2 regions of the Micromonospora sp. CPCC 206060 genome follow, and region 2 is predicted to be linked to the other one. Evidence: predicted binding sites of a transcription regulator. Region 2 holds the regulator's gene; the other holds the start of a gene.

Region 1 (15,695 bases), on a different contig from region 2:
GTCCCGGCGCCGTACCCAGCTCGCGCTGGGTTTCATGGTCCTGCTCCCGTTGATCATTCTGATCTCGTTCCAGTTCGACACCGGAGACGACGACGACAACGGTGGGGGCGAGTTCGCCAGCCTGATCGACCTGGCCACCTCCGGCGGGCTCAACTTCACCCTCTTCTCGATCTTCGTCTCCGCGTCGTTCCTGCTGGTCGTGGTGGTGGCCCTGTTCTGCGGGGACACCGTGGCCAGTGAGGCGAGCTGGGGGAGCCTGCGTTACCTGCTGGCCGTGCCGGTACCCCGGGCCCGGCTACTGGCGGTCAAGCTGCTGGTCGCGCTGACCTACTCGGCGCTGGCCCTGCTGTTGCTGGCCGGTACCGCCCTGCTCGCCGGGACGCTGCGCTACGGCTGGTCGCCGCTGCGCAGCACGGTGGCGGCGCAGATCCCGGCCGGGGAGGGGCTGCTGCGGCTGCTCGCGGTGCTCGGCTACCTGGCGGTCGTACTCCTGGTGGTGGCCGGGCTGGCGTTCCTGCTCTCGGTGACCACGGACGCCGCGCTCGGCGCGGTCGGCGGTGCGGTCCTGCTCTGGATCCTGTCCAGCATCCTGGACCAGATCACCGCGCTCGGGGCGCTGCGTGCCTTCCTGCCGACCCACTACGCCAACGCCTGGCTGGGGCTGCTCTCCACCCCGGTGCAGACCGACGGCGTGGTCCGGGGCTGCATCTCGGCTATCTGCTACGCGACCCTCTTCTGGGGGCTGGCGTTCTGGCGGTTCACCCGCAAGGACGTGACCAGCTGACCCGGTGGCCGGCATTCGGCGTTTTTGACATCGCGCGTTACGCCAGCGCCGCCGATCCGGCCGGCCCGCCCCGGTCCGGGGTTCCTCCCCGCGATCCGCTCCGTTCGTAGAGTCATCCCGGCGACAAGGGTGAGGCGTGGGTGGACAGGGTCTGACATCGTTTGCCCGGTTGCCAGATTGCCTGAGCAAGGAGTCACCCCTTGAGTTACGAGCCGCCGCCATCCTCACCGGACCCGGCTGGCCAGTCACCGCAGTACGAGCCGCCGGCCCCGGCCGGCAGCGGCGCGTCCGCCCCGTCGCCCGGGTACGGCCCACCGGTCGACCCGTACGTCCCGCCGAGCGACCCGTACAACACCCCGCCACCCACGGCGGTGTGGAACCCGCAGCCGGGCGGCGGTGACCCGTACACACCGCCGGGCGGCTACGGTCCGCCGTCCGGTGACCCGTACGCCCCGCCGGGTGGCAGCTACGCCCCGCCGTCCGGTGACCCGTACGCCCCGCCCGGTGGCGGCTACGCCCCGCCGCCACCGGCCGCGCCCTACGGCCCGACCTCCGGTGCGCCGTACCCGCCGCCCGGTCCGTCCTCGGGCGCGCCGTACACCCCGTCGTCGGGCGCGCCGTACGCGCCGTCCTCCGGAGCGCCGTACACCCCGTCGTCGGGCGCGCCGTATGCGCCGTCCTCCGGCGGGTTCGTCCCGCCACCACCGGCCGGGCCGGCTTACGGTCCGGGGGTCGGGATGCCGATGATGCCGGTCGCTCCGCCGAAGAAGAGCAACACGCTGGTGATCGTCCTGGCCGTGGTCGGGGTGCTGCTCGTGCTCTGCTGCGGCGGCGGCATCGTCGCGCTGGTCGCGGCCGGCGACGAGACCGAGGACCCCGGCATCTCCTACTCGCCGCCGGCCCAGCCCGGGTTGCCGACCACCGCCCCGACCCGGGGCACCGACACCTCGCCACCCACGACCGACGACGAGACCGAGAACATGGCGATCGGGGACACCCTGATCCTCACCAGCACCGACGGGGACGAGCTGCGGGTGACCGTGCAGAAGGTGACCACCCGGAAGACCGGCTGCCGGTCGTACGCCCCGGAGCCGGACAACGGCACCTACCTGGTGGCCGACGTGACGGTCGAGGTGGTGAAGGGCGAGGGGTCCATCAACCCGCTCTACTTCAACTTCGTGGACTCCTCCGGCACCGAGGAGAACGGTATCGGCGGCATCTTCGCCGGCTGCGGCACCGCGCTGTCCAGCGGCATCGACCTGGCTGCCGGTACGAAGCGCAGCGGTACCGTGGTCTTCGACGTGAAGTCGGCCAAGGGGCAGATCGTCTACACGGAACTGCTCGGCGGCAACGCCCGGGGCTCCTGGAAGGTCGGTTGATCCGACCTTCCTGAACGGTCGGTCGATCCGACCGCTGGCGACAGGATCGGGATGCCCCGGGCAACCGGGGCGCCCGATCCTGCTGCATTCCGCCGGCTGATGCGGGGCAGCTCACAACCTGGGACACAGCTCCCGCTGGCTGGCCGGACGCCCGTAGACTCCACGGCACAACTGAATACCTCATCCAGAGGGGCTGAGGGATACGGCCCGACGACGCCCCGGCAACCACCCCGCACGCTCGATGACGAGCGGCGCGAGGCAGGTGCCAAATCCGTCCCCGCCGCACGGTGCGATGCGGGGAAAGATGAGAGGACCCCTCGACATGACGTCGACCGTCGACGCGATCCCCGCCCAGCCCACCGCCACCGGCCCGGCCCGTGCCCTGGTCTGTCGTGCCTGTGGCGCCCGGTACCCGCTCGCCGCGCAGCACGCCTGCTACGAGTGTTTCGGCCCGCTGGAGGTCGACTACGACAGCGCCGCTCTGGCGAAGGTCACCCGGGCCGAGATCGAGGCCGGTCCGCAGAGCATCTGGCGGTACGCCGGCCTGCTGCCGGCCGGTCAGGACCCGGCCACCCGGGTGACCCTGGACCCGGGGCTGACCCCACTGGTCGCCGCGCCGTGGCTCGCTGCCGAACTCGGCATCCGGGCGCCGCTCTGGGTCAAGGACGACAGCGCCAACCCGACCCACTCGTTCAAGGACCGGGTGGTCTCGGTGGCCCTCACCGCCGCCCGGGGGCTCGGTTTCACCCGCTTCGCCTGCGCCTCCACCGGCAACCTGGCCAACTCGGTCGCTGCCCACGCCGCCCGGGCCGGGGTGCCGTCGATCGTCTTCATCCCCGGTGACCTGGAGCAGGGCAAGGTGGTCACCACCGCCGTGTACGGCGGGGAACTGGTCGCCATCGACGGCTCGTACGACGACGTGAACCGGCTCTGCGGCGAACTGGTGGAGACCGACGAGTTCGAGGACACCGCGTTCGTCAACGTCAACGTGCGCCCGTACTACGCGGAGGGGTCCAAGACCCTCGGGTACGAGGTGGCCGAGCAGCTCGGCTGGCGGATCCCCGAGCAGGTGGTCATCCCGATGGCCAGCGGTGAGCTGCTCACCAAGATCGACAAGGCGTTCAGCGAGCTGGTGGAGATCGGCCTGGTCGAGGCGCCGGCCAACGGCTGGAAGGTGTTCGGCGCCCAGTCGGCCGGCTGCAAGCCGATCGCCACCGCGCTGCACGGCGGCACGGACACCATCACCCCGGTCAAGCCGACCGGCATCGCGAAGTCGCTCAACATCGGCGACCCGGCCGCCGGGCTGTACGCCCTGGAGGCGGTGCGTCGTACCGGCGGCTGGATGGATTACGCCGACGACGACGAGATCCGCGACGCGATCCGGCTGCTGGCGCGTACGACGGGGGTCTTCGCCGAGACCGCCGGCGGGGTGACCGTCGCGGTGCTGCGCAAGCTGGTTGCCGCCGGGAAGCTCGACCCGGACGCCGAGACGGTCGTGTTCAACACCGGCGAGGGTCTGAAGACCCTGGACGCGGTGGCCACCCAGGTCGGGCCCACCCACCGGATCAAGCCCTCGCTGCGCGCCGCCCGGGATGCGGGCCTGCTCGGCTGAGCATCGTTTCGTCACGTCGGGTAGCTGAAAGATTGCCACAGGTGGCGAAAAATCGCCCGGTAAGGACTTGACGTCAGTTACCCGACGACGCAAGATGCTCGGTGCGGGGGGTCGTTTCGCCGTAGACCTTGGTTCTAACGACCCAGCGCCGGAGGCGCTGTGCGATCGTCCCCCCGACCAAATTCCCTCTCGTCCGCCCCGGTCGTTGTGGTCCGCGATCGTCGGTTGACCACCCGGCGCAGCCGGGTCGCCCACGGTCGCAGTCGCGCGTTGGTCGGGTAGCCACCGGCGGCCAGCCCGGCCCGGCACTCGAAGACGTTGCGGCACCCGTAGGTGCCGGTCAGCGCGTACGACCAGGCACAGGCCAGCCAGTAGGCCGGCCAGAACAGCGGGCCGAGCAGCGCGTACTGCCCGATGTGCCGGATCTCGTGGCCGAGCAGATCGGCCCGGTCCGGGTGCAGCAGCCAGCCCGCCGGCCGGCGGCTGAGGATCACCGAGCCCACGGTCAGGCAGTCCTGTCCCGGCCACGGCAGCCGGTACCCACCGGCGACCAGCACCCCGCCCGGCAGCCGACGCCGGTCGGTGGCCCGCGCCAGGCGGGCGAGCGCGAGCCCGACCAGGGTGGTGCCGTTGAGCCAGGTGGCGGTGCTGCGCAGCGACGGTCGCATACCTCCAGCGTGCGACGACTTGGCCGGGCCGGCCACCCGGGCGCCGCCGCTGCCTCGGCCCGGCCCGGCGGCTCTTACCCCCGGCCCGGCGGCTGCGGCATGATGACGGGCATGACGGAGACCCCGCATCCCCTGTACGCCAAGCACGCCGACACCCTCGCCCGGGCGCTGACCGCGATCACGGAGCGGGGGTACTGGTCCGCCTATCCCGAGTCACCCAGCCCCCGGGTGTACGGCGAGACCGCCGCGAGCGAGGGCGAGGCCGCATTCCGGGCGTACCTCGGCACCGACTTCCCCCTCGACCAGCCCGGCGGCGACGACCGGGTGTCCACCGAGGCCAGCCCGTTCGGCATCGACCTGGCCGTGCGGTACCCGCACGCCGACGCCGACACCCTGGTGGCCGCCGCGAGCGCCGCCCTGCCCGCCTGGCGGGACGCCGGCCCGCAGACCCGGCTCGGGGTGTGCCTGGAGATCCTCGCCCGGCTGCACGCGCACGTCTTCGAGCTGGCCAACGCGGTGCACGCCACCAGCGGGCAGGCCTTCGTGATGGCGTTCCAGGCCGGCGGGGCGCACGCCCTCGACCGGGCGCTGGAGGCGCTCGCGTACGCGTACGCGGAGATGACCCGGCACCCGGGGACGGCCGAGTGGGAGAAGCCGGCCGGCAAGGGCGAGCCGCTGCGGATGACCAAGACGTTCCACGTGGTACCGCGCGGCGTGGCCCTCGTCATCGGCTGCAACACCTTCCCGACCTGGAATTCGTACCCGGGGCTGTTCGCCTCGCTGGCCACCGGTAACCCGGTCGTCGTCAAACCGCACCCGCGTGCGGTGCTGCCGCTCGCCATCACCGTGAGGTACGCCCGCGAGGTGCTCGCCGAGGCCGGCTTCGACCCCAACCTGGTGCTGCTCGCCGCCGAGGCGCCCGGCGAGAAGCTCGCCTCCGACCTGGCCCTGCACCGGGCCGTGAAGATCGTCGACTTCACCGGGTCCACCGAGTACGGCGACTGGCTGGAGGCGCACGCCCGGCAGGCGTCGGTCTACACCGAGAAGGCCGGGGTCAACACGATCATCGTGGACTCCACCGACGACTTCACCGGGATGTGCCGCAACATCGGCTTCTCCCTGGTCCTCTACAGCGGCCAGATGTGCACCACCCCGCAGAACATCCTGATCCCGTCGGCCGGTATCGCCACCGACCAGGGGCAGAAGAGCTTCGACGAGGTGACCGCCGGGATCGCCGGCGTGGTCGCGAAGCTCACCGGCGACCCGGCGCGGGCCGTCGAGCTGACCGGTGCGATCGTCAACGACGGTGTGCTCGCCCGGCTCGACGAGGTCGCCCGGGTCGGGGACGCGGTGCTCCCCTCGCAGCCGCTGGAGCACCCCACCTACCCCGGTGCGGTGGTACGGACCCCGACCATCGTCAAGCTCGGTGCCGCCGACGTGGCCACCTACGGCCGGGAGTGGTTCGGGCCGATCTCGTTCGCCGTCGGCACCGACTCGACCGCGCACAGCCTGGAGATCTTCCGTGCCACCGTGGGGCAGCGTGGCGCGTTGACCGCCGCGGTCTACTCCACCGACGAGAAGGTGCTCGACGCGGCCGAGGCGGCTGCGATCGAGGTCGGGGTGCACCTGTCCTGCAACCTGACCGGTGCCGTCTTCGTGAACCAGTCGGCGGCCTTCTCCGACTTCCACGGCAGCGGGGCGAACGCGGCGGCGAACGCGGCGCTGACCGACGGGGCGTACGTCGCCAACCGGTTCCGGGTGGTGCAGAGCCGCCGCCACAGCTGAGATGTAAGGAAGGGCCCCTTCTTATCGCATTCGGTAGAGGAAGGGGCCCCTATTAACACGGTCGGCGCATCCGCAGCTCGGTCAGCGCCGGAATCACCGGGTGCGGGACCCGTTCTCCGGTGTCGACGAAGCCCAGCCGCTGGTACGCCCGCAGGGCCCGGTCGTTGCCGACCACGACCTCCAGCATCAGCTCCGGCCGGCCGCACTCCCGCGACCACACGGCTATCGCGTCGATCAGGCGACCGAGCACCCCGGCACCCCGCCAGGAGGGCGTGACGTACACGCCGAAGATCAGAGTGGTCGACGGGTCGTCGGCCGGGGCGAAACCGCCGGCCGAGCCGACGAGTCGACCACCGGGATCGGCGACGAACTGTGCGGTGCCGCAGCCCGTCGAGGTCTGCGTGATCCGGGCGACGTAGTCCGCGTGCGGGCGGGCCGCAGCGTCCGCGAGGGTCTCGAGGAAGGCCAGCGGCGCGTCGGCGAGCATCTCCAGGCGCAGCGCCCGCATCCGCGCGGCGTCGGTCGGTCGGATCCGGCGTACCTCGACGGTGGTCGGTGTGACCGGTACCCCGGTCCTCAGTTGCTCCACCGGGGATGCCTATCCCACCCGGCAGGCCGGTGGCAACCGGAATGACCAGCGTGTCGTCGGTGGGTACGCCGACATAGGCGGGCCTCCCTACACCCAACGACGCTCGCCGATGTGTATTGGTGTCGGAGACGGCTGAAGTGTGTCCGGTTTGGGGTAGTGCGCCGTCGTCACACCTCGTGTAGCGTGCGATTTCGGTCAGCCATTTTCGTGGGCCCGACGGTGGGTTCCGCGAGTGGTCCCGATGCCTCCGGTGGCGACCGGAGGTCGTCGTACAGCCAGCACCATCGAAGTGAGGAAGTGCACCGTGGCACAGGGCACCGTGAAGTGGTTCAACAGCGAAAAAGGTTACGGCTTCATCGCGGTCGACGGCGGTCAGGACGTTTTCGTCCACTTCTCCGCGATCGAGATGGACGGCTACAAGGCACTCGACGACGGGCAGCGGGTCGAGTTCGACATTGCGCAGGGCCAGAAGGGCCCGCAGGCGGAGCGGGTTCGCGTCATCGCCTGAGGCGCCCTCGGCGTCCGCGCCGAGGCTTCCCGACCACGACGTCGGTCGTGAGAGGGGTACGACGTGGCAGCCGGCCGCGGGAGGTTTCCCGACTGCGGCGGCTGACCGTACCGGTCGACCGGCGGTCGCACCCGTCGGTCGTGGTCTCCGCAACGACGTGACCGGGTCCGGGTTGTAAACCAAGTCGGGTGCGGGCTCGACCGCCCAGCGAACCGGTCCCGTCGAATGTGCCGTCCTGCCGAGGAAGTACCCGCGCTACCACGGATCCGGTACCGGGTCCGGTCGATCGTGACGGGGCTCCACCACTCCCCGCCCGCTGCTCCTTCCCGCCGGGCCGCTGGCCCGCTCCGCCCGTACCCCGGTCGGTCTCCGGTCGTGTCCGGCATGCCCGACGACCTGGTCGTCCGTGAGGCTGCCCGCGTGGTGGCCTGCCGTTGCCCGTGGCGCCCTACGGCGGTTGCCCGGCCCTGCCCGTTCCCGGATTCTCTGCCCGGCCCTTCCCGGACGTACGGGAAGCGTGGCCGACATGCGGTGTGGGAAGCGTGATCTCCCTCGACGTGCGGAAACCGCGCCGCCCCGCGTCTCTGGCGGGTGGCTCCTCCCCGACTCTCCGGGCCTCCTGCGGTCGTCGCCGAACGGGCCGGTCGGGCCGGTCGTGCTTGCACTCGGCAGGGGAGAGTGCTAAACAAGTCATTGGCACTCGCGGTGTGCGAGTGCCAATGGTCGGGGCGGTAGGGCCACGGCCGTGGCACCGGTGACGGTGCCCGGCACATGGCCGGTCGTCGCGGGCTGTCCGGCCCGGCCGACGGACGTCATTGTCGCCAGGTAGTGACGTCCGAAGGTGCGTAATCAGGCGGCCCATCCGGGGCACACACTCGGGTGGCCCGTGAGTGTCCAGGAGGACAACGCCGTATGGCCAAGATGATCGCGTTCGATGAAGAGGCGCGCCGCGGCCTCGAGCGGGGCATGAACCAGCTCGCTGACGCCGTGAAGGTGACGCTCGGCCCGAAGGGCCGCAACGTCGTGCTCGAGAAGAAGTGGGGCGCCCCCACCATCACCAACGATGGTGTGAGCATCGCCAAGGAGATCGAGCTCGAGGACCCCTACGAGAAGATCGGCGCCGAGCTGGTCAAGGAGGTCGCGAAGAAGACCGACGACGTCGCCGGTGACGGTACGACGACCGCGACCGTTCTGGCCCAGGCGCTCGTCCGCGAGGGCCTGCGCAACGTCGCCGCCGGTGCGAACCCGATGGCCCTGAAGCGGGGCATCGAGGCCGCTGTCGCCGCCGTCTCGGAGGAGCTGTCCAAGCTCGCCAAGGACGTCGAGACCAAGGAGCAGATCGCCTCCACCGCCTCCATCTCCGCCGGTGACAACACCGTCGGCGAGATCATCGCTGAGGCGATGGACAAGGTCGGCAAGGAAGGCGTCATCACGGTCGAGGAGAGCAACACCTTCGGGCTGGAGCTGGAGCTCACCGAGGGTATGCGCTTCGACAAGGGCTACATCTCCGCGTACTTCATGACCGACCCGGAGCGTATGGAGGCCGTCTTCGACGACCCGTACATCCTGATCGTCAACAGCAAGATCTCCTCGGTCAAGGACCTGCTGCCCATCCTTGAGAAGGTCATGCAGTCCGGCAAGCCGCTGGTGATCCTGGCCGAGGACGTCGAGGGCGAGGCCCTGGCCACCCTGGTCGTCAACAAGGTCCGGGGCACCTTCAAGTCGGTCGCCGTCAAGGCGCCGGGCTTCGGTGACCGCCGCAAGGCCATGCTGGCCGACATCGCCATCCTCACCGGTGGTCAGGTCATCAGCGAGGAGGTCGGCCTCAAGCTGGACGCCGCCGGCCTCGACATGCTGGGCCGCGCCCGCAAGGTCGTGGTGACCAAGGACGAGACCACCATCGTCGACGGTTCCGGTGACGCCGAGCAGATCCAGGGCCGGGTCAACCAGATCCGGGCCGAGATCGACAAGAGCGACTCGGACTACGACCGGGAGAAGCTCCAGGAGCGCCTGGCCAAGCTGGCCGGTGGCGTCGCCGTCATCAAGGTCGGCGCGGCCACCGAGGTCGAGCTCAAGGAGCGCAAGCACCGCATCGAGGACGCCGTCCGCAACGCGAAGGCCGCCGTCGAGGAGGGCATCGTCCCGGGTGGTGGTGTCGCGCTGGTGCAGGCCGGCAAGACCGCGTTCGACAAGCTGGACCTGGTGGGCGACGAGGCGACCGGTGTGCAGATCGTCCGGCTCGCGCTGGACGCTCCGCTGCGGCAGATCGCCGTCAACGCCGGCCTGGAGGGTGGCGTCGTCGTCGAGCGGGTCCGCAACCTGGAGGCGGGCCACGGCCTCAACGCCGCCAACGGTGAGTACGTCGACCTGCTCAAGGCCGGCATCATCGACCCGGCCAAGGTGACCCGCTCGGCGCTGCAGAACGCGGCCTCGATCGCGGCCCTGTTCCTCACCACCGAGGCTGTGGTGGCGGACAAGCCGGAGAAGACCCCGGCTGCCCCGGCTGGCCCGGGCGGCGGGGACATGGACTTCTGAGTCCACGTCAGTAACGCCCCGAACGGGGCGGACCGCGCAAGCGGTCCGCCCCGTTCCTTTTTGGCGCACCGGTGGCCAGAGCCTCGCCGGGGCGAGGGTGCGTCCGGTCCGCCTGCTGCGGTCAGTTCCGCTGGCCGGCCCCGCTGCGGTTTCCCCGGCGCCGACCGGTCGCTGGTGGACCGACCTCGACCGGTGCGTCCACGAGTTGCAGTGGCTCGTCCGTCCCGGACGAATCGGCGTCCGCCAGTACCAGCGCCCCGTCCGGCCAGGAGTGGTCGGCGTCCTCACATTCCGCGTGGCGGGTCGCGTCACCGAAGTCGAGCCGGTCGAAAAGGCCTCCACCGGGCAACTCGGTGATCGGTGTCCATCCGGCCGGCCGGAGATCGTCGGATTTGTCAACAGCCATGACTGCCTCCCTCACCCAGACGGTAGGAGGTGTCCGCGGCTCGCGTGACGGAAAGAGGGGTAAACGTTCCCCGTACCGATTCTTTGGCGACCCCGGTTTTTCCAGATTGCGGCCCGACCGAACGTTTCAGAGCGTCTTGCGGTAGAGGAAGAAGACGCGCTCGATCCGCGCCCCGGCACTACCCGAGTAGAAGGGCACCGGGCCGACCCAGCTGATCTGTGCCCGGTCGTGCCCGCCGGCCCGCTGGTCGGCCAGGCAGCGCCGCAACAGGACGCCACCGATTCCGGAGCCCTCCGCAGACGGTGCCGTACCCATCGGTCCGAACCAGCTCGGCCGGGACGAGCCGTAAGCGGCGAAGCCGATGATCTCCCCGCCGCGCAGGGCGAGGTGGCAGCCGGCGTCCGCCCGATCGACCGAGTTGGCCAACTCGCCGTCCCAGCTCCCGCCGAAGGTCTCCCGGGCGAACCGGGTCAGCGCCGGTAGGTCCGCCGGCTCGGCCCGCCGGACTACCACGCCCTGGCCGGCCAGTCGGGTCTCCGCCGCCTCCGTCGACCGCAGGGCTGGCGATTCGGGGTACGACAGGTCGGCGGTCATGTTCCACGCCTTGCGGTCCTGCCGGTACCCGAGAGCGAGTGCGGTGCAGATCGCCGGGGTGTAGCGCACGTCGATGCCGGGCCAGGCGTAGTGGGGCGGGTTGCCGGCGAGGAGCACCTCGGTGGCGCCGAGGCCGGCGAGCGCCTGCTCGATGCGTACCAGCAGGCTGCGCCCCACCCCTCGCCGTCGACTGTCCGGCGCGACGGCGATCAGGTCGACGTGGCCCAGACCCGCCTTCCGACGGGAGATCGAGCCGATCACCAGGCCGACGGGCGTACCGCCCCGCCGCGCGACGAAGCCGACCACCGGCCGGTCGGCGACGGCGCGTACCCGGAGCGTGGTCAGGATCGCCCCGGCCTCGGCGGCGTCCTCCGCCAGGTCGAGTGCGTCGGTGCAGAGGGCGGTCACCGCCGGCATCTGGTCGTCGGTCAGCTCGCTGAAGGTGATCTCCGGGTCCATGGTCGCCGACCATAGGCCATGAGCAGATCCGACGGGAAGCAACGCTTCCCTGTTAATAAGGGGCCCTTCCTATACCGAAAGCGATAAGCGGGGGCCCTTGCAAACACCCTTACCCCGCACGGGCGGCGCGGACGGCGGCGTACGCGTCGACCAGGCCGGCGCCGCGACTCTCCTCCGGCGTACCGCACGCGTCAGCGCCCGAGGGCGGCGTCACCGGGTAGGCGGTCTCCCGCAGGAGTCGTCGGGTGGTCTGCAGATCCCCGATCAGCTTCGGATTGGCCGACCACATCAGGGCGACCACCCCGGCCACGTGCGGGGTGGCCATCGAGGTGCCGCTCTGGACGGCGTATCCGCCACCCGGCATGGCGGAGAGGATGTCCGCGCCGGGCGCCACCAGGTCCGGTTTGGTCGCCCCGGACGCGGTCGGTCCCCGGCTGGAGAAGCCGGCCACCTGGCGGGCGGCGTCGATCGCGCCGACGGCGAGGACGTCACCGTAGATCGCGGGCGGGGCGTCAACCGACCCGCAGTCCGGTCCGGTGTTGCCTGCGGCGACCACCACGAAGATGCCGGCCGCGTCCAGCGCGGCGGTGGCCGGGCGCAGCACGTCGTCGTCGCAGCCCTCGATCGGCGGGCAGCCCCACGAGTTGGTCAGGACGTGCGGGGCCCGCTGCGGGCGGCCGTCGGTGAACGGATCCCCGCCGGCCGGGAACGGGGCCAGCATGAACTGGAGGCAGTCCAGGTAGTGGGCCGGGTTACCGAGGTTGCGGTCCAGGTTGACGCAGCCGGTCCAGCGGGCGCCGGGCGCCACCCCGACGTTGCGCCCACCGACCGCGCTGGCCAGGGTGTGGGTGCCGTGCCCGTTCCGGTCGCCCGGTGTCCGGGTCGTCTCCCACGGGTCGTACCAGGAGTCGTCGCCGCCCCGGAATCCGGCGGTCAGGGCCGGATGGGCCGCGTCGACGCCCGAGTCGGAGCCGCCCACGGTAATTCCGGCGCCGGTCACCCCGAGTTCGGACCAGACCCGGGGCGCGCCGATCATCGTCAGGTTCCAGGGTGGGGTGGTCGGTGCGTCGGCGTCGCCCCGGCTGGTGGGCGCCGGGGCGGGCAGCGGGCGTACCCGCTGACCGACCAGTACCCGGGCCACCTCCGGCCGCCGGGCCAGCCAGGCGCGCACCTCCGGCCCGCCGGCGACCTCCACCGCGTTCACCAGGTAGTACGGCGTGTACGACAGGTGTAGCCGGTCCAGGTCGCGGCGCAGGTCGGCCTGGGTGCGCCGGGCGGTTTCGACGAGCCGCCGGTACACCTCGGCGGCCCGGGTGTCCCGGTCGAGCTGCCCGGGGCGGTGGCCGGCGATGGCGGTCAGGTCGGCCTGTTCGGTGAGGACCACGAAGAGCCGTTCGCCGTGCACTCCGGGCTGGCCGGGGCCGAGGTACCCGGCGCCGGTGACGAGTACGGTGCTGAGCGCGAGGACCATCGCCGTGCCCCGGCGGGGGAGCCGGGCGGTGGCCCGGCCGGCGGTGATCCCGGTCCCGAGGCCGAGCAGCAGCGCGCCGAGGAGCCCGCCGACGGTGGCCACAACCGTCCAGTACGGCACGTCCCGGCTGGCGGCCAGCACCAGTGTGATCTCCTCCGGGTCCACGAAGGCGAGCGGCCCGAGCAGAGCCAGCCCGGTGACCCAGCGGACCGGGGTACCGCCGGCCGGGCCGACGGTGGTGGCGGAGAGCTGGTGGAGCGCGGCGATGGTGAAGGCGGTGGGCGGGACGATCAGCAGGGCGGCGAGCTGTGTGCCGCTCTGCCCGCTGCCGGCGGCCAGGAGCAGCAGGGCCACCCCGGCGACCAGCCCACCGAGCACCACCAGCCGTACCGGGCGGGGGCGGGACACGCCGGCCGGCAGACCGTACCCGGCCCAGAACGACCGGTTGAGCAGGGCCGAGGCCAGGTTGCCGAGGGCCACGGCGGCGAGGACGGCCAGCAGGGTCTCCAGCACGCCACCGAGCGCACCGATCAGGGCCCAGGGCAGCACCAGCAGCGATCCGGCGGCGATGGCGAGCAGCCGTACCCGGCTCCGACTGTCGGCGGCCCCGGTGACCGCGCCGCCCCGGCCATCGGCCCCACCGCCCCGGCCGTCGGCCCCACCGCCCCGGCGTCGGGCGGCCAGCAGGTGCAGCACCAGGGTGGCCAGGGCGGCGGTGGCGGTCAGCGCGGCCAGGTACAGCTCGTGCTGTCCGACCGGTACGGCCCGTAGCGCGTCGAGTGCGGCGAGCAGCAGCGCCCCGGTGAACCACACCCGGCCGGCGGCGCGGATCCCGGCGGACCGGGGCAGCACCGCCAGCAGCCCGGCGGGGAACGCGACCAGCACCGTGTTGAGTGCGTCGGTCGGTGGCCCCTGCCACTGCGTGGGGTCCTGCCCGGAGATGAGCAGGCTCTGCTCGAACAGCCAGCTGTACCCCTGGGCGCCGATGGTCACCGCCACCGTCCAGCAGCCGAGCAGCGCGGTGGCCACCACCAGGAGGGGGTGGGCGCGGGTCGGCGCCGGCCCGGCCGGCAGCCCCGGTGGTCCCGGCGGCCCCGGTGGAGGCGGAGGCGGCGGTACGTCGGAGGGACCGGGTTGCATGGTGAGCACAGTACGGCGCAGCGCCGGCCCGGGCGTCGTGTGCACCCGTACCGGCTGGGAGGCTCCACCGCCCGTCGATCATGGACTTATGGTGGGGGATTTAGTGCCATGTACGGCATTTATGGGGCACCACAACTCCATGATCGGCAAGAGGGGCGGGGTGGCGGTTACCGTGGACACGTGCGTGACCCGAATGTGTCCCGAGCCATCGCCGGTCAGCTCTCCCCGGCCCGGCGCGCAGCCGACCTGCGCCGGTTGCGGGCCGAGCGCTTCGACGTACTGATCATCGGAGGCGGGGTGACCGGGGCGGGGGCCGCCCTGGACGCTGCCTCCCGGGGGTTGAAGGTCGCGCTGGTCGAGGCGCGCGACTACGCGGCCGGCACGTCCAGCCGGTCCAGCAAACTGATCCACGGCGGGCTGCGCTACCTCGAGCAGTTGGAGTTCGGGCTGGTCCACGAGGCGCTCACCGAGCGTGGGCTGCTCGCCACCCGGCTCGCACCGCACCTGGTCCGACCGGTGCCGATCCTGGTGCCGCTGCCGGCCGGTGACGGGGTGCGCGCGGTACCCGGCCGGTTCTGGCGGCGTTCCTACTACGGGGCGGGCGTCGCCATGTACGACGTCTTCGCCGGTGTCTTCGGCGGCGGCCGGGGGATGCCGCTGCACCGGCACCTGACCCGCGAGGGGGCCCGGCGGGTCTTCCCGAGCCTGCGCTCCGACGCGGTGTCCGGCGCGATCCGCTACCACGACGGGCAGGTCGACGACGCCCGGCTGGTGGTGACCCTGGCCCGGACGGCCGCCAGCCTCGGCGCGACCGTGGTGAACAGTGCCCGGGCGGTCGGGCTGCTCCGCCAGGCCCGCGAGGTGACCGGGGTCCGGGTGCGGGACCTGGAGGCGCCCGCCGGCTCCCCGGACGCCGAGTTCGAGGTACGCGCCCGCACGGTGATCGCCGCGACCGGCGTGTGGAGCGACGACATGTCGCGGATGCTCAACGACGTGGGGCTCCGCCCCGGGCTGCGGGTGCGCGCCTCCAAGGGGGTGCACCTGGTGGTGCCCCGCTCGGCGATCACCGGGGAGACCGGGCTGATCCTGCGTACCGCCACGTCGGTGCTCTTCGTCATCCCGTGGGGCGGGCACTGGATCATCGGCACCACGGACACCGACTGGCAGCTCGACCGGTCCCACCCGGCAGCGTCCGCGCGGGACATCGAATACCTGCTCGCGCAGGTCAACGCGGTGCTCGACCGGCCGCTGACCACCGCCGACATCGAGGGGGTGTACGCCGGGCTCCGGCCACTGCTCTCCGGAGACTCGGACTCCACCTCGAAACTGTCCCGTGAGCACGCCGTGGTCGAGCCGATGCTCGGGCTGCTGCTGGTGGCGGGTGGCAAGTACACGACGTACCGGGTGATGGCCTCCGACGTGGTGGACCGGGCGGTCCGCCGGCTCGGTGGGGGACGCCCGTCCCGAACCGCCGACCTGCCGCTGCTCGGCGCCGACGGGTACGCGGCGCTGTGGCGGGACCGGGCCGACCTGGCCCGCCGGCACGGGATGCCGGTCGGGGTGGTGGAGCATCTGCTGGAACGGTACGGCAACCTGACCCTGGAACTGCTCGCCCTGATCGCGGCGGACCCGTTGCAGGCCGCGCCGCTGGTCGGCGCCCCGGAGTACCTTGCCGCCGAGGTGACGTACGCGGCCCGCGCCGAGGGGGCGCTGCACCTGGACGACGTGCTCACCCGTCGGATGCGGATCTCGTTCGAGACCGCCC
Region 2 (15,695 bases):
TACCCCGAACGACTACGTCGGTGCGGTGATGGAACTCTGCCAGGGCCGGCGGGGCAGCCTGATGGGGATGGACTACCTCTCCGCCGACCGGGTCGAGCTGCGGTACACGCTGCCGCTGGCCGAGATCATCTTCGACTTCTTCGACCAGTTGAAGAGCCGGACCAAGGGGTACGCCTCGCTCGACTACGAGCCCTCGGGCGAGCAGTCGTCCGAACTGGTCAAGGTGGACATCCTCCTGCACGGCGAGCCGGTGGACGCGTTCAGCGCGATCGTGCACAAGGACAAGGCGTACAACTACGGGGTCACCATCGCCGCGAAGCTGCGTACCCTCATTCCGCGCCAGCAGTTCGAGGTGCCGATCCAGGCGGCGATCGGCAACCGGGTGATCGCCCGGGAGACGATCCGGGCGATCCGCAAGGACGTGCTCGCCAAGTGCTACGGCGGCGACATCAGCCGTAAGCGTAAGCTGCTGGAGAAGCAGAAGGAAGGCAAGAAGCGCATGAAGATGGTCGGCCGGGTGGAGGTGCCGCAGGAGGCGTTCATCGCCGCCCTGTCCACCTCGGACGGGCCGGAGGCCAAGGCGCCCAAGAAGTAACGCGGCGTAGCCGCATCCACCAGCCGTCCCGGGGTGACCCGGGGCGGCTGTTGTCGTACGGCAAACTTTTCTCCACGGCCGGCGGACCCGTGCGGCGCCGGCTCGGACCGCACTGAGCTGCGGTGATGCGGTGTGTCCGGCGGCGCTGGCCGGTGCCGCGCGGAGGTCGGAACGCGGAACCACGGTCTGTCGGTTTGAGTCTTCAACGGCTCGGGCACTTAGCGGTCATCACAGGAAGACATCGTCTGACAGATAGTCATTGAGGAGGAGCGACCGTGACCGTCATGGGAATCATCACTGCGCTCATTGTTGGTCTCATCGTCGGCGCGCTGGGCCGCCTGGCTGTCCCGGGTCGTCAGAACATGCCGATCTGGCTGCACATGCTGATCGGTGTGGGTGCGGCTCTGCTCGGTACGGTGATTGCGCGGGCTGCGGGTATCGCGACGCAGACGTCGGGTGTCGACTGGGCTGAGTTGCTGGTCCAGGTGGTCGTGGCGGCGATTGCGGTCGCGATCGTGGCGGGTGTGGGTAGTCGTCGGAGTATCACCCACCACCGGTAAGCATCCACAGTGTTGACTTCTCGAGGGCGTCCGGCCGGTTGGCCGGGCGCCTTCGTGCTGGCCACCGATCCGTGCGCCGTCCCACACCGGGTACGGCGCAGCGCCGACGGGGGTGGTGCGGGTGTCGACGGGGTGGGTCGGCGACCCGGGTGGCTTCCCGAAGGTCCGTCACGTGCCGAGCGGCGGTCCGGTCCCTGGCGAGGTGGCGAGGGAGGTCCGGTATCCGGGTTTGAATTTCCGGACGGACGGGCACCTAGTGGTCATCACAGGAAGACATCGTCTGACAGATAGTCATTGAGGAGGAGCGACCGTGACCGTCATGGGAATCATCACTGCGCTCATTGTTGGTCTCATCGTCGGCGCGCTGGGCCGCCTGGCTGTCCCGGGTCGTCAGAACATGCCGATCTGGCTGCACATGCTGATCGGTGTGGGTGCGGCTCTGCTCGGTACGGTGATTGCGCGGGCTGCGGGTATCGCGACGCAGACGTCGGGTGTCGACTGGGCTGAGTTGCTGGTCCAGGTGGTCGTGGCGGCGATTGCGGTCGCGATCGTGGCGGGTGTGGGTAGCCGTCGGAGTATCACCCACCACCGGTAAGCATCCACAGTGTTAACTTCTCGAAGGCGTCCGGCCGGTTGGCCGGGCGCCTTCGTGCTGGCCACCGGCCACGTCGCGGCCCCGGCCCCCCTGTCGTAAAGAATTTTTTCGTACTAAGGTGCGGCGGGGAAGGTAAGTGCCAGAGGTTCAAGGGAGAACTGGCGTGAACAGGTGGAAGCGACTGGCTCCGGTCACCGCCGTCGTGGCCTCGGCCGCGATGCTGCTCGCCGGTTGTGGCGGCTCGGGCGACGACGAACAGGCAGCGGACAACAGCAAGCTGACCGTCTGGATGATGGGCGAGGGCAGCGAGGCGCAGACCGCGTTCCTCGACGGCGTCGAGGCCGAGTTCAAGAAGAAGCACCCGGAGACGGACGTCGTCGTGCAGTACGTCCCCTGGCTGGAGGCGCCGAAGAAGTTCCAGGCCGCGCTCGCCGGTGGCGAGGGACCGGACGTCACCGAGCTGGGCAACACCGAGACCCAGGGTTGGGCCGCCCAGGAGGCGCTGGCCGACCTCACCGAGCGGATGGCCGGCTGGGCCGAGGGCAAGGACATCCTGCCTGACCTGGCGAAGAACGCCCAGCTCGACGGCAAGCAGTACGGCGTGCCGTGGTACGCCGGTGTCCGGGCCATGTACTACCGCACCGACTGGTTCGCCGAGGCCGGCGTGCAGCCGCCGAAGAACTGGGACGAGCTGGTCTCCGCCGCCAAGGCGGTGCAGGCCAAGAAGCCCGGCACCTACGGCATCGCCCTGCCGGGCAACTCCGAGCTGCCGTTCTACTCCTTCCTCTGGGCCGCCGGTGGCGAGATCGCCACGAAGAACGGTGACGCCTGGAAGTCCGGCTACACCACCCCCGAGGCGCAGCAGGCGGTCAAGTTCTGGACCGACCTGGTGACCGTGCACAAGGTCGCCCCGCCGGCCGCCGCCGGTTGGAACGAGATCGACGCGCGTACCCAGTTCGCCACCGGTAAGGCGGCGATGGCGTTCGGTGGTAGCTGGCAGCAGGGTGCCATCAAGAAGGACAACCCCGACATCGAGAAGGTGTGGGGTACCTTCCCGATCCCCGGACCGGACGGTAAGCCGGCCCCCGCCTTCGCCGGTGGCTCCGACCTGGCCGTCTGGAAGGACAGCAAGCGCCAGGACCTCGCCTGGGACTACCTGACCGTGCTGAACAACAAGCAGAACTCGGCGAAGTTCGCCAGCAGCCTCGGCTTCTTCCCGGTCTACCAGGACCTGGTCCAGGGCGGCAGCTACGCCAATGACAAGATCATGGCGGCGTTCGCCACCACGATGCAGAACACCAAGCTCACGCCGCTCACCCCGAAGTGGGTCGAGGTCAGCCGGACCAAGACGGTGACCCAGGCGATGAACAGCTCGGTCATGAAGGGTCAGAAGACGGTCGAGAAGGCCACCGCCGACGCGGCCGGTGAGATGGAAAGCATCCTCAACGCCAAGTGACCACGCTGACCGAGGCGCCGGAGGCGTCCGCCGCGCGGGAGACCCCCGCGCGGCGGCGCCGCCCGGTGGACCGCCTACCGTACCTGCTGCTCCTGCCCTGTCTCGTCATCATCGCCGCGCTCCTGCTCTGGCCGCTCGGTCAGGTGGTGGCGATGTCCTTCTTCAAGCTGAACAACGTCCGCCAGCTTCGCGGTGACCGCGAGTGGCCGTGGGTCGGACTGGCCAACTACACCGAGATCCTCGGCGACCCGTTCTTCCACACGGTGCTGCGCAACACGGTGCTCTTCGCGGTGGCCAACGTACTGCTCACCATGGTCCTCGGCACCCTGGTCGGACTGCTGCTCAACCGGCTCGGCACCCGGATGGCCACCTTCGTCGGCACCTGCGTGATGCTGGCCTGGGCCACCCCGGCCCTGACCGGCGCCATCGTCTGGAAGTGGATCTTCGACGACACCAGCGGCCTGGTCACCTGGCTGTTCAACGCGCTGCCCGACGGGCTCTCCACGGCGCTGTTCGGCCGGGCCGACTGGACCGGCTACGGCTGGTTCAACTCACCGCTGCTCTTCTTCGCGATCCTCACCCTGGTGGTGGTCTGGCACTCGTTCCCGTTCATCGCGGTGAGCGTGCTCGCCGGGCTCAAGAGCGTACCGAGCGAGTTGCACGAGGCGGCCCGGGTCGACGGTGCCGGCCCGTGGAAGGTGTTCTGGAAGGTGACCTTCCCGCTGCTCCGCCCGGTCTTCGGCATCCTGATCGTGCTCTCCACGATCTGGGACTTCAAGGTCTTCACCCAGCAGTTCGCGCTGGCCGGCGGCACCCAGGACCGGACCACGTACATGCTCTCCATCTACTCGTACGCGTCGGCGTTCTCGCCGCCGCCCAAGTACGGCCTGGGCGCCGCCATCGCGGTGATCCTCACCCTGATCCTGCTCGTGGTGACCGGGTTCTACGTCCGCATGGTGCTCCGACAGGAGGAATCGTGAAGCGCGCCGCAGCCGTCAAGCGGGTCGCCCTCAACGGCGCCGGCCTGCTGGTCGCGCTCTTCGCGGCGTTCCCGGTCTACTGGATGATCTCCACCTCGCTGAAGCCGAACCGGGAGATCTTCTCCACCACCCCCCGGCCGGTACCGGCCAACCCGACCCTGGAGCACTACCGGGAGATCCTCACCGGGGACCTGATCCCCGGCGTGACCTTCGTCGACTTCTTCCTCAACAGTGCCCTGGTCGCGGCGGCCACCGTACTGCTCAGCGGCCTGGTCGCCCTGCTCGCCGCGACCGCGGTGGCCCGGTTCCGGTTCCGGCTGCGGACCTCGTTCCTGATCATGCTGCTGGTGGTGCAGATGATCCCGCTGGAGGCACTGGTCATCCCGCTGTTCCTGATGATCCAGCGGCTCGGCCTCTACAACACGCTGCCCAGCCTGATCCTGACCTACCTGGGATTCTCGCTGCCCTTCGCGGTCTGGATGCTGCGCGGCTTCGTCGCCGCCGTACCGAAGGAACTGGAGGAGGCCGCCGCGATCGACGGGGCCAGCCGGGCGCAGACCTTCCGCCGGATCCTCTTCCCGCTCGTGGCACCCGGCCTCGTGGCCACCAGCATCTTCTCCTTCATCACCGCGTGGAACGAGCTGATCTTCGCGCTGACCTTCATCAACGACCAGGACCGCTACACGCTGCCGGTCGCGATGACGTTCTTCTTTGGCCGCGACGACACCGCCTGGGGATCGGTCATGGCGGCCTCCACCCTGCTCACCGTCCCGGTCATCATCTTCTTCGTGCTGGTCCAGCGTCGGATGGTCTCCGGACTGGTCTCCGGCGCCGTCAAGGGCTGAGGTGTAAGGAAGGGCCCCCGCTTATCGCTTTCGGTAGAGGAAGGGCCCCTTCCTAACAGTTCCGCCAAAGGTACGGTGTCCGGCATGACGGGCAGACTGCTCTCGGTGAACCTCGCGGTGGTGACCCGGGCCGACTGGGCCGGTGATCCCAGCGGGCTCAGTGGCATCGACAAGCGACCGACCGACGGCCGGGTGGTGCTGCGGGCCGACGGAGTCGAGGGGGACTTCGTCGGCGAACGGGCCGTGCACGGCGGGGTGGACAAGGCGGTCTACGCCTACGCCAAAGAGGACACCGCCTGGTGGGAGCGGGATCTGGGGCGGGACATCCCGCCCGGCGGCCTCGGCGAGAACATCACCACCGAGGCCATCGACGTGACCGGCGCGGTGATCGGGGAACGCTGGACCATCGGCTCAGCCGTGCTGGAGGTCGCCCAGCCACGCCTGCCGTGCCGCACGTTCGCCGGCTACTGGGGGGTACCCGACCTGATCAAGCGGTTCACCGCGCGGGGCGTCCCCGGGGCGTACCTGCGGGTGGTGCAGGACGGGGACGTCGGTGCGGGGGACCCGGTCGAGGTGACGTACCGGCCGGAGCACGGGTTGACCCTCGGCGCGACGTTCCGTGCCCTGACCAGCGAGCCCGCGTTGCTGCCCCGGCTACTGCTCGCCCCGGAACTGCCCGAGGAGATCCGGGACAAGGCCCGCCGGCGGCTCGGCGCGAAGTAGCCGGCGTATCCGGCGGTCAGTCCCGGTGGGCCGGTCAGTCCGATGGGCCGGTCAGTCCGGCACCGGCTGTTGCCGCGACCCGGGTTCTCCCGGCCTTCAAACAGGCCTTCAAACAGGACTTCGGCGGGTCGCCGGGCAGCGTCCGCCAGTCATCGGGTACGCCGCCCGTGGCGCCGATGGTCCCGGCAGCACGACGCCGACCGGCCGGCGCATCACGTCGACCGGACGGCGGGTGTTAAGAAGGGCCCCTTCCTCTACCGAAAGCGTTAAGAAGGGGCCCTTCCTTACCTGCTCAGCGGAGCCAGGGGATGTTGCGGTCCAGCAGGCCGCGCGTCTTGAGTTCCTTGCGCAGCGGGATCTCGTCGTCGACGTACCCGTTCCAGTTGATGCCCCAGTAGTTGGCGGTGTGGGTACCCTCACCGCAGAGCTGGCGCTGGACGGGGGTGCGGTTGGCCCACCACTCGCCGTCGGAGTCGATGTGCAGCTCGTCCAGCGGGCGGATCCACCGGTAGGTGTAGCCGATGAAGAGCATCTTGCGGGTGATGGTCGACAGGTTCGTCGAGCGGCTGTGCCACTGCCGGCGGTCGAAGATGAACGCGTCACCCGGGTTGGCGGTGATCTCGACGGTGCCCTCGGGGTCGGGGTTGTGCACCGTGGTGTCCGCCGGGCGGGGCAGCGAGTTCCACAGGTGGCTGCCCGGGATGACCTTGGTGGCACCCCGGCCGTTCTCCGACAGGTCGGAGAGGACGTACGCCACCTTCAGCGAGAACATCGGCCGGGGCAGGTTCGGGTCCATCGTCTCCGGGTCGGAGTTCTGCCGGTACCCGTCCTGGTGCCAGCCCCAGTACGGCTTCTCCGGCTCGGCGGCCGGCGGGGTGACGTCCAGGTGGTTGTGGTGGGTGTAGATGTTCCACCCGGCCAGCCCCCACATGTACGGGAAGGCGATGGGGTGGGTGAGCAGGTCACCGAAGAGCTCATCGCGCTCCAGGAAGCCCAGCAGGTGCAGGGTGCCGTCCTTGGTGGTCCGGCCGGCCGCCTGCTCCTCCGCGTACACCCGGTCCACGGCGGCTTCCAGGGCCGCCCGGTGGTCCTCGGTCAGGACGTTGCGGAGCAGCAGGAAGCCCTGCTCGTGAAACTCCTTGCGGTCAGTGTCGCTGATCGGTTCGTAACCGGTCCGGCCGCCGTAATCGAACACCGCGTCCATCCCTCCCCATGACGTGTAAGCCTCTCGGGCACAGGCTGCCGATCGTAACGTGACGCTCGGCAGCCGGCTCGGCCGCGCCGAGCGTGTGGCGCGTCGGATCAGACGCCAGGGAACGAATTGATCACCCTTGGTGAGATGGGCGCCGCCGTCCGTGCAGATTGTCCTGGTTTGCCGAATTGTTCAGTGACTGCTGGTAGGGAGATCCAGCCCTTACCTCAGGTGTCGGCGAAGACCTCGGCGACCACCGAGGCCACCGAACCGGATCCGGAGACCCGCGTCCAGTCACCGTCCGCTGCCGTCCACTCCAAGTCGCCGAAGCGGACCCGCTTCACCCCGTGGTCGTCCGCGTGCGACACCAGCCAGTGCGCGTACCGCCAACCGGCCCGGTTGTCGCTCACCGGCACGCTCAGCCCGGCCAGGTTAATCGCGGTGGCCTTCAGGCCCCAGTCCAGGGTCAGCCCCCGGGTCAGTGCCGCCGCCGCCGTGTCCCCCCGCATCGCCGGTGTCCTGGTCACCGTGCAGGCGACCGCCCCGGTGGCGTCCCCGAGCAGCGCCCGGGCCAGCACCTCGGACTCGTCCGCCCACTTCTGGTACGCCTCGGGGAACGCCGACCGCTGCACCTTCTGCGCGGCGTCGGTGACCCGCATGTCCTCCCAGCCGCGCACCTTCTTCAGCGCCGCGTAGAACCTGTTGGTGGCGTACCTCGGGTCCTGGATCTGCTCCGGCGTGCCCCAACCCTGGCTGGGCCGCTGCTGGAACAGCCCGATGGAGTCCCGGTCCCCGCCGGAGAGGTTCTCCAGACCGGACTCCTGGAACGCGGTGGCCAGGGCCACCACCACGGCCCGCTCCGGCATCCCGCGCTTGACCCCGATCGCGGCGATGGTCGCCGCGTTCGCCATCTGCTCCGGGTTCAGGTCGACCCGGCCGTCCGCCTCGACCGTGCAGGTGCGGCTGGCCAGCGGCAGCGGCAACCGGTGACCGAACTGCCGGGCGAGGACAAACACACCGAGCCCGACGAGAACGACGACCACGACCCCCGCCGCCACGATTGCCCGAGTCCGCACCCGCACCCCCTGTTCGACAGTTCGACCAGCGTACGTCCCCACCGCCAGAACGGGCCCGAGGAAGAAGTGGCCCCGGCGCGCCGGGGCGTCAGTCCGCCGTCGATACTCCGGCGCCGGCCGGTCGGTCCGCCGTCGGCACCCAGCGGGCCGGTCGCTTCTCCCGGAACGCCAGTACCCCCTCCCGGCCCTCCTCGGAGAGAAAGTAGCGGGTGGAGATGGCGGAGAGGTCGGCCAGTTCGGCCCGCAGATCGGTCGAGGCGGGCCGGCGCAGCAACTCCTTGGTACCCGCCAGCGCGCCGGGGGCACCCCGGACCAGTGCGGCGCAGTACCCGGCCACCACCTCGTCCAGTTCCTCCTCCGGCACGGCCCGGGTCGCCAGCCCGATGTCAGCGGCCTGCGAACCGTCGAAGGTCTCCCCGGTCAGGTAGAACTCGGCCGCCGCGCGCGGATGCAGCCGGGGCAGCACGGTGGCCGAGATGACCGCCGGGATGACCCCGATCCGTACCTCGGTGAAGGCGAACGTCGCCTCCTCGGCGCAGATCGCCAGGTCGGCCGCGGCGATCAGGCCCAGCCCGCCGGCCCGGGCCGGCCCGGCGACCCGGGCGACCACCGGCTTCGGGCACTCCCAGATGGCGGCCAGCACGTCGGCCAGCATCCCGGCCGGCACGGTCCCGCTGGCGTACGCCGCAGCGGTCTCCTTGAGATCGGCGCCGGAGCAGAACACCGGGCCGGTGTGGTCCAGCACGACGACCCGCACCGCGTCGTCGGCGACCGCCGTGGCCAGCGCGTCGAGCAGCTGGGTCATCAGCGGCGTGGAGAGGGCGTTGCGGTTGTGCGGGCTGTCGAGGGTGAGCGTGGTCACCCCGTTGGCGGTGGCGACCCGTACGAGCGCGTCCGGAGAGGTCATGCCGGGCACACTAGTGGCCATGCCCGGCGTGCTTCCAGATGGTGAACCCGTACCTACCGACGGTGCGCTGCCCCCGACCGCGCTGACCTCGGTCGGGCAGCGGGGTTTCGGGGTGTACGTGCACGTGCCGTTCTGTGCCAGCCGGTGCGGCTACTGCGACTTCAACACCTACACCTCGGCGGAACTCGGCGGTGGGGCCAGCCGGGAGGAGTACGTCGACACCGTCCTGGCCGAGTTGGCGCTCGCCCGGCGGGTACTCGGGGACAATCCGCCGCCCCGGGTCGACACGGTCTTCGTCGGCGGCGGTACCCCCACCCTGCTCAGCCCGGACGACCTGGGCCGGATCCTGGACGGCATCGACCGCACCTGGGGGCTGGCCGCCGACGCCGAGGTGACCACCGAGGCCAACCCGGAGTCGGTCACCCCCGCCTCGCTGCGGGCGCTGCGGGCCGCCGGCTACACCCGCATCTCGCTCGGTATGCAGTCGGCCGCGCCGGGTGTACTCGCGATCCTCGACCGGCAGCACCGCGCCGGCCGGGCCACCGAGGCCGCCCGGGAGGCCCGGGAAGCCGGCTTCGCGCACGTCAACCTGGACCTGATCTACGGCACGCCGGGGGAGAGCACGGAGGACTTCGCCGGCTCGCTCGCCGAGGTCGTCGCCGCCGGTGTCGACCACGTCAGCGCGTACGCCCTGATCGTGGAGGACGGCACCCGGTTGGCCGCCCGGATGCGGCGTGGCGAGCTGCCGTACCCGAGTGACGACGTGGCCGCCGACCGCTACCTGGCTGCGGAGGCCGCCCTCGGTGCGGCCGGTTTCGCCTGGTACGAGGTCTCCAACTGGGCCCGCACGGCGGCCGGGCGGTGCCGGCACAACCTGCTCTACTGGACCGGCGGCGACTGGTGGGGCCTCGGCCCGGGGGCGCACAGCCACGTCGGCGGGGTGCGCTGGTGGAACGTGAAGCACCCGTCGGCGTACGCGAAGCGGCTGTCCGTGGGGGAGTCCCCGGGGCAGGCCCGGGAGCTGCTCTCGCCGGCCGAGGCGCACATGGAGGACGTGATGCTGCGGCTGCGGCTGGCCTCCGGGCTGCCGTTGGACACGCTCGACGGGGCGGGGCGGGCCGGTGCGGCGGACGCCCTGGCGGCCGGCCTGCTGGACGCGGCGGAGTACGCCGCCGGCCGGGCGGTGCTCACCCTGCGCGGGCGGCTGCTCGCCGACGCGGTCGTCCGCGACCTGCTGCCCTGAGCCGACCCGGTGGCGCCGGCCGGTCCGGCCTGTCACGAACGACCGGGCCGGCCGGCGCGGACCGGTCTACTTGACCAGGTTGGCCGACATCGGATAGCGGTAGAACTGCCCCTCGTTGGCCTTCAGCCCGGCGACGACGCCGAAGATGATGCCGAGCACCATCGCGCCGATGGCGAACAGGAAACCGATCAGGATGCAGGCCAGCACCCAGCCGATCACCGCGACGATCGACCAGACGAGCTGGAAGTTCAGCGCGGCCACCGCGTGGGCACGTACGGTCGGCGACTGGCTGCCCTTGGCGAGCAGGGCCACCAGCGGGGCGATCCAGCCGGCCGTCCCGGCACCGAGGAACATGCCGGCGGCGCCACCGAAGTGCGCGACCAGCGCCCAGGTCTTCTCGTCGTTGTTGGCGAACCCGGCGGGCGCCGGGCCACCGGGGTAGCCACCGGCTGGCGGGTAGCCGGCACCCGGTGTGCCGTAGCCACCGGGTGCGCCGTAGCCGCCCTGCGGCGGTTGGCCACCCTGGGGCGGGTAGCTCTCCGCGCCGGGGGCGGGGGGTGGGTACCCGCCGGGTGGGGGATAGCCACCCGCCCCGGAGGTGGGTGGGGGGTACCCGCCGGGGGACGGGTCACCGCCGGAGACCGGAGCGGTCGGCGGCTCGTGCCCGTGGAGCGGGGCGGTCGGAGGTTCGTACCCGGACCCGCCGTACGGGGGCTCCGGGGGCGTCGAGCCGGGATCGCCCCAGGAGGGAGGGCGAGGTGGTTCAGTCATGGGGTCACGGTAGGTTCCCGGGTCCACCCACGCCAGCGCGTACCGGACAGTACGCCCGGGTGATCGGGCAGCGGACGGGGCATGACCGCACGTCACGCCGACAGCCGGTGACGTGGGTCTGACGGATTCGATGATCGCGCGTTCCGGCCACGCCGACGTAGACTGGCACTCGCTACAGTCGAGTGCCAGAGCGTCCCGGCGGGTCGCATCGCAGGGCGGGGAGGTGGAGCGGATGGGTCTCGACGACCGCAAACTCGACGTCCTGCGCGCCATCGTCGAGGACTACGTTGCCACCCAGGAGCCGGTCGGCAGCAAGGCCCTGGTCGAGCGGCACCAGCTCGGGGTCTCCCCGGCGACGGTCCGCAACGACATGGCCGTGCTGGAGGAGGAGGGCTACATCCGGCAGCCGCACACCAGCGCCGGCCGGGTGCCCACCGACCGTGGCTACCGTCTCTTCGTGGACCGGCTCTCCCGGGTCAAACCACTCACCCCGGCGGAGCGCCGGGCCATCGAGCGCTTCCTGGTCGGCGCGGTCGACCTGGACGACGTCGTACACCGCACGGTCCGGCTGCTGGCGCAGCTCACCCGGCAGGTCGCGGTGGTGCAGTACCCCAGCCTCGCCCGCTCCTCGGTGCGGCACCTGGAACTGGTCCCGATCTCCACCACCCGGCTGATGCTGGTCATGATCGCCGACACCGGCCGGGTCGAGCAGCGGCTGGTCGAGTTGCCCGCGCCGATCCCGGCCGACGACGTGATCGACCTGCGGCGCATGGTCAACGAGAAGCTCGGCGGCACCAAGCTCGCCGACACCCCGCCGTTGGTGCAGGCCCTGGTCGAGGAGGTCAACCCGCAGCTTCGGCCGGCGATGACCACCCTCGCCACCGTGCTGCTGGAGACCCTGGTCGAACGGCACGAGGAGCGGATCGCCCTCGCCGGCACCGCCAACCTGGCCCGGGGTGGCCTGCTCGACTTCCAGGGATCGCTCCGTCCGATCCTGGAGGCGCTGGAGGAGGAGGTCGTCCTGCTCAAGCTGATCGGGGAGGTGGAGCCGAGCACGACCCGGGTCCGCATCGGCGACGAGAACGAGATCGACAACCTCCGGGGCACCTCGGTGGTGAGTACCGGCTACGGGCCGGGGCGCACCATCGTCGGCGGTCTGGGTGTCCTCGGGCCCACCCGGATGGACTACCCCGGGACGATCGCCACCGTACGCGCCGTGGCACGCTACGTAGGCGAGCTGCTGGCGCAGAACTGACCGGGCGCGCAGGATGGACACACCACTGACCAGGCGCACCACCCGACCAGGCGCAGTACTGACCAGAGCCGCACCCGACGACCGCGGGGCGTAACGCGAGACAGACATGGGGACACGGAACGCAGTGGCCAGGGACTACTACGGCATCCTCGGCGTCAGCCGGGACGCCTCCGATGACGAGATCAAGCGCGCCTACCGCAAGCTGGCGCGCCAGTACCACCCGGACGTCAATCCGGACCCGGAGGCCCAGGAGAAGTTCAAGGACATCAACGCCGCGTACGAGGTTCTCTCGGACGACCAGAAGCGGCAGATGGTCGACCTGGGTGGTGACCCGCTTGCGCCGGGTGGCGGCGGTGCCGGTCCGGGCGGGCCGGGTGGCGCCGGCCCGTTCGTCGGGTTCCAGGACATCATGGACGCCTTCTTCGGCGGGGCGGCCGGTTCGCGTGGGCCGCGTCCACGTACCCGGCCCGGCGCGGACGCGATCCTCCGCCTCGAACTGGACCTGCACGAGACCGCCTTCGGGGTGGAGGCGCCGATCACCGTCGACACCGCGGTGCTCTGCACCACCTGCACCGGCGCCGGTACCGCTGCCGGCACCCACCTGGCCACCTGCGAGGCGTGCGGTGGTCGGGGCGAGGTGCAGTCGGTGCAGCGCACCTTCCTCGGCCAGGTTGTCTCCGCCCGCCCCTGCACCGTCTGCCAGGGGTACGGCACCACGATCCCGCACCCCTGCCCGACCTGCGCCGGGGACGGCCGGGTCCGGACCCGCCGTTCGCTGACCGTCAAGATCCCGGCCGGCGTGGAGGACGGGATGCGGATCCGGCTCGCCCAGCAGGGTGAGGTCGGCCCGGGCGGTGGCACCGCCGGTGACCTGTACGTCGAGATCCACGAGCGGCCGCACGACGTCTACTCCCGCAAGGGTGACGACCTGCACTGCCGGGTCACCGTCCCGATGACTGCCGCCGCGCTCGGTACCCGGCTGACCATCAAGACGTTGGACAGCGAGGAGCCGGTCGACGTCAAGCCGGGTACCCAGCCCGGATCCACCCTGCGGCTGCGGGCCCGGGGGGTGCCGCACCTGCGCGGCACCGGGCGCGGGGACCTCTACGTCCACCTGGACGTGCGTACCCCGACCAAGCTCGACGCCGAGCAGGAGCGGATGCTGCGCGAGTTCGCCAAGACCCGGGGCGAGGAGGTCGCCGAGCTGACCAAGCAGGGCGGCTTCTTCTCCCGGATGCGGGACGCGTTCAACGGTCACGGCTGAACCGGCCGCCCCGGCCCCGGCTTCCGTCCGGGGCCGGGGCGCCCCGGCCCCGGTGGTCCGCTGCCCGGTCCCCGGTGGTCCGCAGCTTGTCCCGGCCTCGGGGCGGTCCGCTGCCCGGTCCCCGGGGCGGCCCGTGGGGCGCCGGTTAGCCTGACCTGATGTCCGCACCGCTGTTCCTGGTCGACCCGCTGCCGACCGCCGACACCCTGACCCTCGACGGGCCGGAGGGCCACCACGCCGCCACCGTGCAGCGGCTCCGGGTCGGCGAGGAGCTGCTGCTCGCCGACGGCCGGGGTGGCACGGCGACCGCCGTGGTCACCGCCGTCGGCCGGGGCAGCCTGGAGTTGACCGTCACCTCCCGGGGGTACGCCGACGCGCCCGTACCGCGACTGGTGGTGGTCCAGGGGTTCGCCAAGGGCGACCGGGGCGAATTGGCCGTGCAGGCGATGACCGAGGTCGGGGTGGACGAGCTGGTCCCCTGGTCGGCGGCCCGTTCCGTGGTGCAGTGGCGGGGTGAGCGGGGTGCCCGCGCCCGGGAGAAGTGGGTGGCCACCGCCCGGGAGGCGGCGAAGCAGGCCCGCCGGCCGTGGCTGCCGGTGGTGGCCGGGTCGCCGGACGAGTCCACGTCGGCGGTGGCCCGCCGGATCGCCGGGGCCGCCGCCACCTTCGTCCTGCACGAGGAGGCCACCGACCGGCTGGCCACCGTCGACCTGCCGGAGACCGGGGAGATCGTGCTGGTCGTCGGCCCGGAGGGGGGCATCACCCCGGACGAGCTGACCACCTTCGGGGTGGCCGGTGGGCGGCCGGTCCGCCTCGGTCCGTCGGTGCTGCGTACCTCCACCGCCGGGGTGGCCGCGCTGGCCGTGCTCTCCGCCCGCCTTGGCCGCTGGTGACCTGTCAGGCAGCCGTTCAGCTACGCAGGTACGAGGCGCCGTTGAGGTCGACGATGGTGCCGGACGCCCACTCCGCCTCCGGCGAGGCCAGCCAGTGCACCGCAGCGGCGATCTCCGCCGGCCGGGCCACCCGGTTGAACGGGCTCTGCGCGCGGATCTCCGCGCCCCGTGGCGACTTGAGGTGTTCGTTGGTCATGTCGGTCTCCACGAAACCGGGGGCGACCGTGGCCACCGCGATGCCGTACGGCGCCAGCGCCACCGCGAGCGACTGACCCATCGCGTTCAGCCCCGCCTTGCTGGCCCCGTACGCCGGCTGGTCCGGCTCGCCCCGGAACGCGCCCCGGGAGGAGACGTTCACGATCCGCCCGCCCCGCTGGCGCATGTGCTGGGCGGCGCACCAGCAGGCGTTCGCCGCGCCGATCAGGTTGGTGTCCACGACGTGCCGCCACTGCTGCTGCCACTGCTCGTACGGGATGTCGAAGACCGGGTGCGGCCGGTTCGCCGATCCGTACACCCCGGCGTTGTTGACCAGCACGTCCAGTCCACCGAGCCGGTCGGCCGCCCCGTCGACCATGGCGCGTACCGCGTCCGGGTCGGTCAGGTCGGCGCGTACCACGAGGTGGCCCTCGCCCGGCAGCGAGTCGCGGAGCTGCTCGGCCAGGGGCGCGGAGTCGCGGTGGTGGATGGCCACCCGGTCCCCGCTCGCGGCGAACGCCGCCACCACCGCCCGCCCGATCCCACGTGAGGCGCCCGTCACCAGTACCGCTCGTCCCGTCACGTCGCCATCATGCCCTGCCGGTGGTCGGTTCCGGCCGGGGGAAGGCGGGCCGCTTAGCATTCCGGGGTGGAGACTGACTGCCTGTTCTGTCGCATCGTTGCCGGGGAGATCCCGGCCACCATCGTCCGGGAGACCGACCGGACCCTGGCGTTCCGGGACATCGGCCCGAAGGCGCCGGTACACGTCCTGGTGATCCCGAAGGAGCACTACGCGGACGTGACGGCGCTGGCCGGGGCCGACCCGGGCCTGGCCGGTGAGGTGCTGGCTACCGCCGCAGTGGTGGCCGAGGCCGAGGGGCTGGGCGCCGACGGGTTCCGGATGATCTTCAACACCGGCCGGTACGCCGGCCAGGAGGTCTTCCACGCGCACGTCCACCTGCTCGGCGGCGCGCCGCTCGGCCCGATGCTCGCCACCTGACGCAGGTTAGGAAGGGCCCCTTCTTATCGCTTTCGGTAGCGGAAGGGGCCCTTCCTAACATCCCTACAGTTAGCCCATGATCGAGGTGAACCGGCGGCTGGACCGCCTGACCCGGCAGGTACAGGCCGAGGGGCGCATCCCCGCC

The links. Region 2 encodes HrcA, which represses chaperone genes, less so after heat shock. Its sites were predicted from a motif close to GGTTNGCACNCTCNNNNNGAGNGTGCNAACC; they were not measured.
Positions count from the first base shown of each region.
Region 1: a site for HrcA is predicted at 8,017-8,047, ahead of groL (chaperonin GroEL). Genes of this name have one in related genera too.

Region 1 covers NZ_JBAKHU010000030.1:27,965-43,659, reverse strand. The annotation lists gene V6U90_RS19255 (ABC transporter permease subunit) at 1-784, shown strand, start outside; gene V6U90_RS19250 (DUF4352 domain-containing protein) at 985-2,163, shown strand; SAM riboswitch class I at 2,341-2,474, shown strand; gene thrC (threonine synthase) at 2,486-3,775, shown strand; gene V6U90_RS19240 (hypothetical protein) at 3,910-4,443, opposite strand; gene paaN (phenylacetic acid degradation protein PaaN) at 4,555-6,228, shown strand; gene V6U90_RS19230 (GNAT family N-acetyltransferase) at 6,281-6,817, opposite strand; gene V6U90_RS19225 (cold-shock protein) at 7,122-7,325, shown strand; gene groL (chaperonin GroEL) at 8,238-9,860, shown strand; gene V6U90_RS19215 (hypothetical protein) at 9,982-10,266, opposite strand; gene V6U90_RS19210 (GNAT family N-acetyltransferase) at 10,393-11,319, opposite strand; gene V6U90_RS19205 (S8 family serine peptidase) at 11,429-13,930, opposite strand; gene V6U90_RS19200 (glycerol-3-phosphate dehydrogenase/oxidase) at 14,126-15,695, shown strand, end outside.
Region 2 covers NZ_JBAKHU010000001.1:437,632-453,326, reverse strand. The annotation lists gene lepA (translation elongation factor 4) at 1-595, shown strand, start outside; gene V6U90_RS02065 (GlsB/YeaQ/YmgE family stress response membrane protein) at 880-1,155, shown strand; gene V6U90_RS02060 (GlsB/YeaQ/YmgE family stress response membrane protein) at 1,475-1,750, shown strand; gene V6U90_RS02055 (sugar ABC transporter substrate-binding protein) at 1,914-3,206, shown strand; gene V6U90_RS02050 (carbohydrate ABC transporter permease) at 3,203-4,186, shown strand; gene V6U90_RS02045 (carbohydrate ABC transporter permease) at 4,183-5,031, shown strand; gene V6U90_RS02040 (MOSC domain-containing protein) at 5,116-5,754, shown strand; gene V6U90_RS02035 (phytanoyl-CoA dioxygenase family protein) at 6,047-6,958, opposite strand; gene V6U90_RS02030 (hypothetical protein) at 7,174-8,028, opposite strand; gene V6U90_RS02025 (enoyl-CoA hydratase family protein) at 8,111-8,929, opposite strand; gene hemW (radical SAM family heme chaperone HemW) at 8,949-10,172, shown strand; gene V6U90_RS02015 (DUF4870 domain-containing protein) at 10,239-10,943, opposite strand; gene hrcA (heat-inducible transcriptional repressor HrcA) at 11,176-12,198, shown strand; gene dnaJ (molecular chaperone DnaJ) at 12,323-13,462, shown strand; gene V6U90_RS02000 (16S rRNA (uracil(1498)-N(3))-methyltransferase) at 13,621-14,355, shown strand; gene V6U90_RS01995 (SDR family NAD(P)-dependent oxidoreductase) at 14,372-15,133, opposite strand; gene V6U90_RS01990 (histidine triad nucleotide-binding protein) at 15,200-15,550, shown strand; gene V6U90_RS01985 (serine hydrolase domain-containing protein) at 15,627-15,695, shown strand, end outside.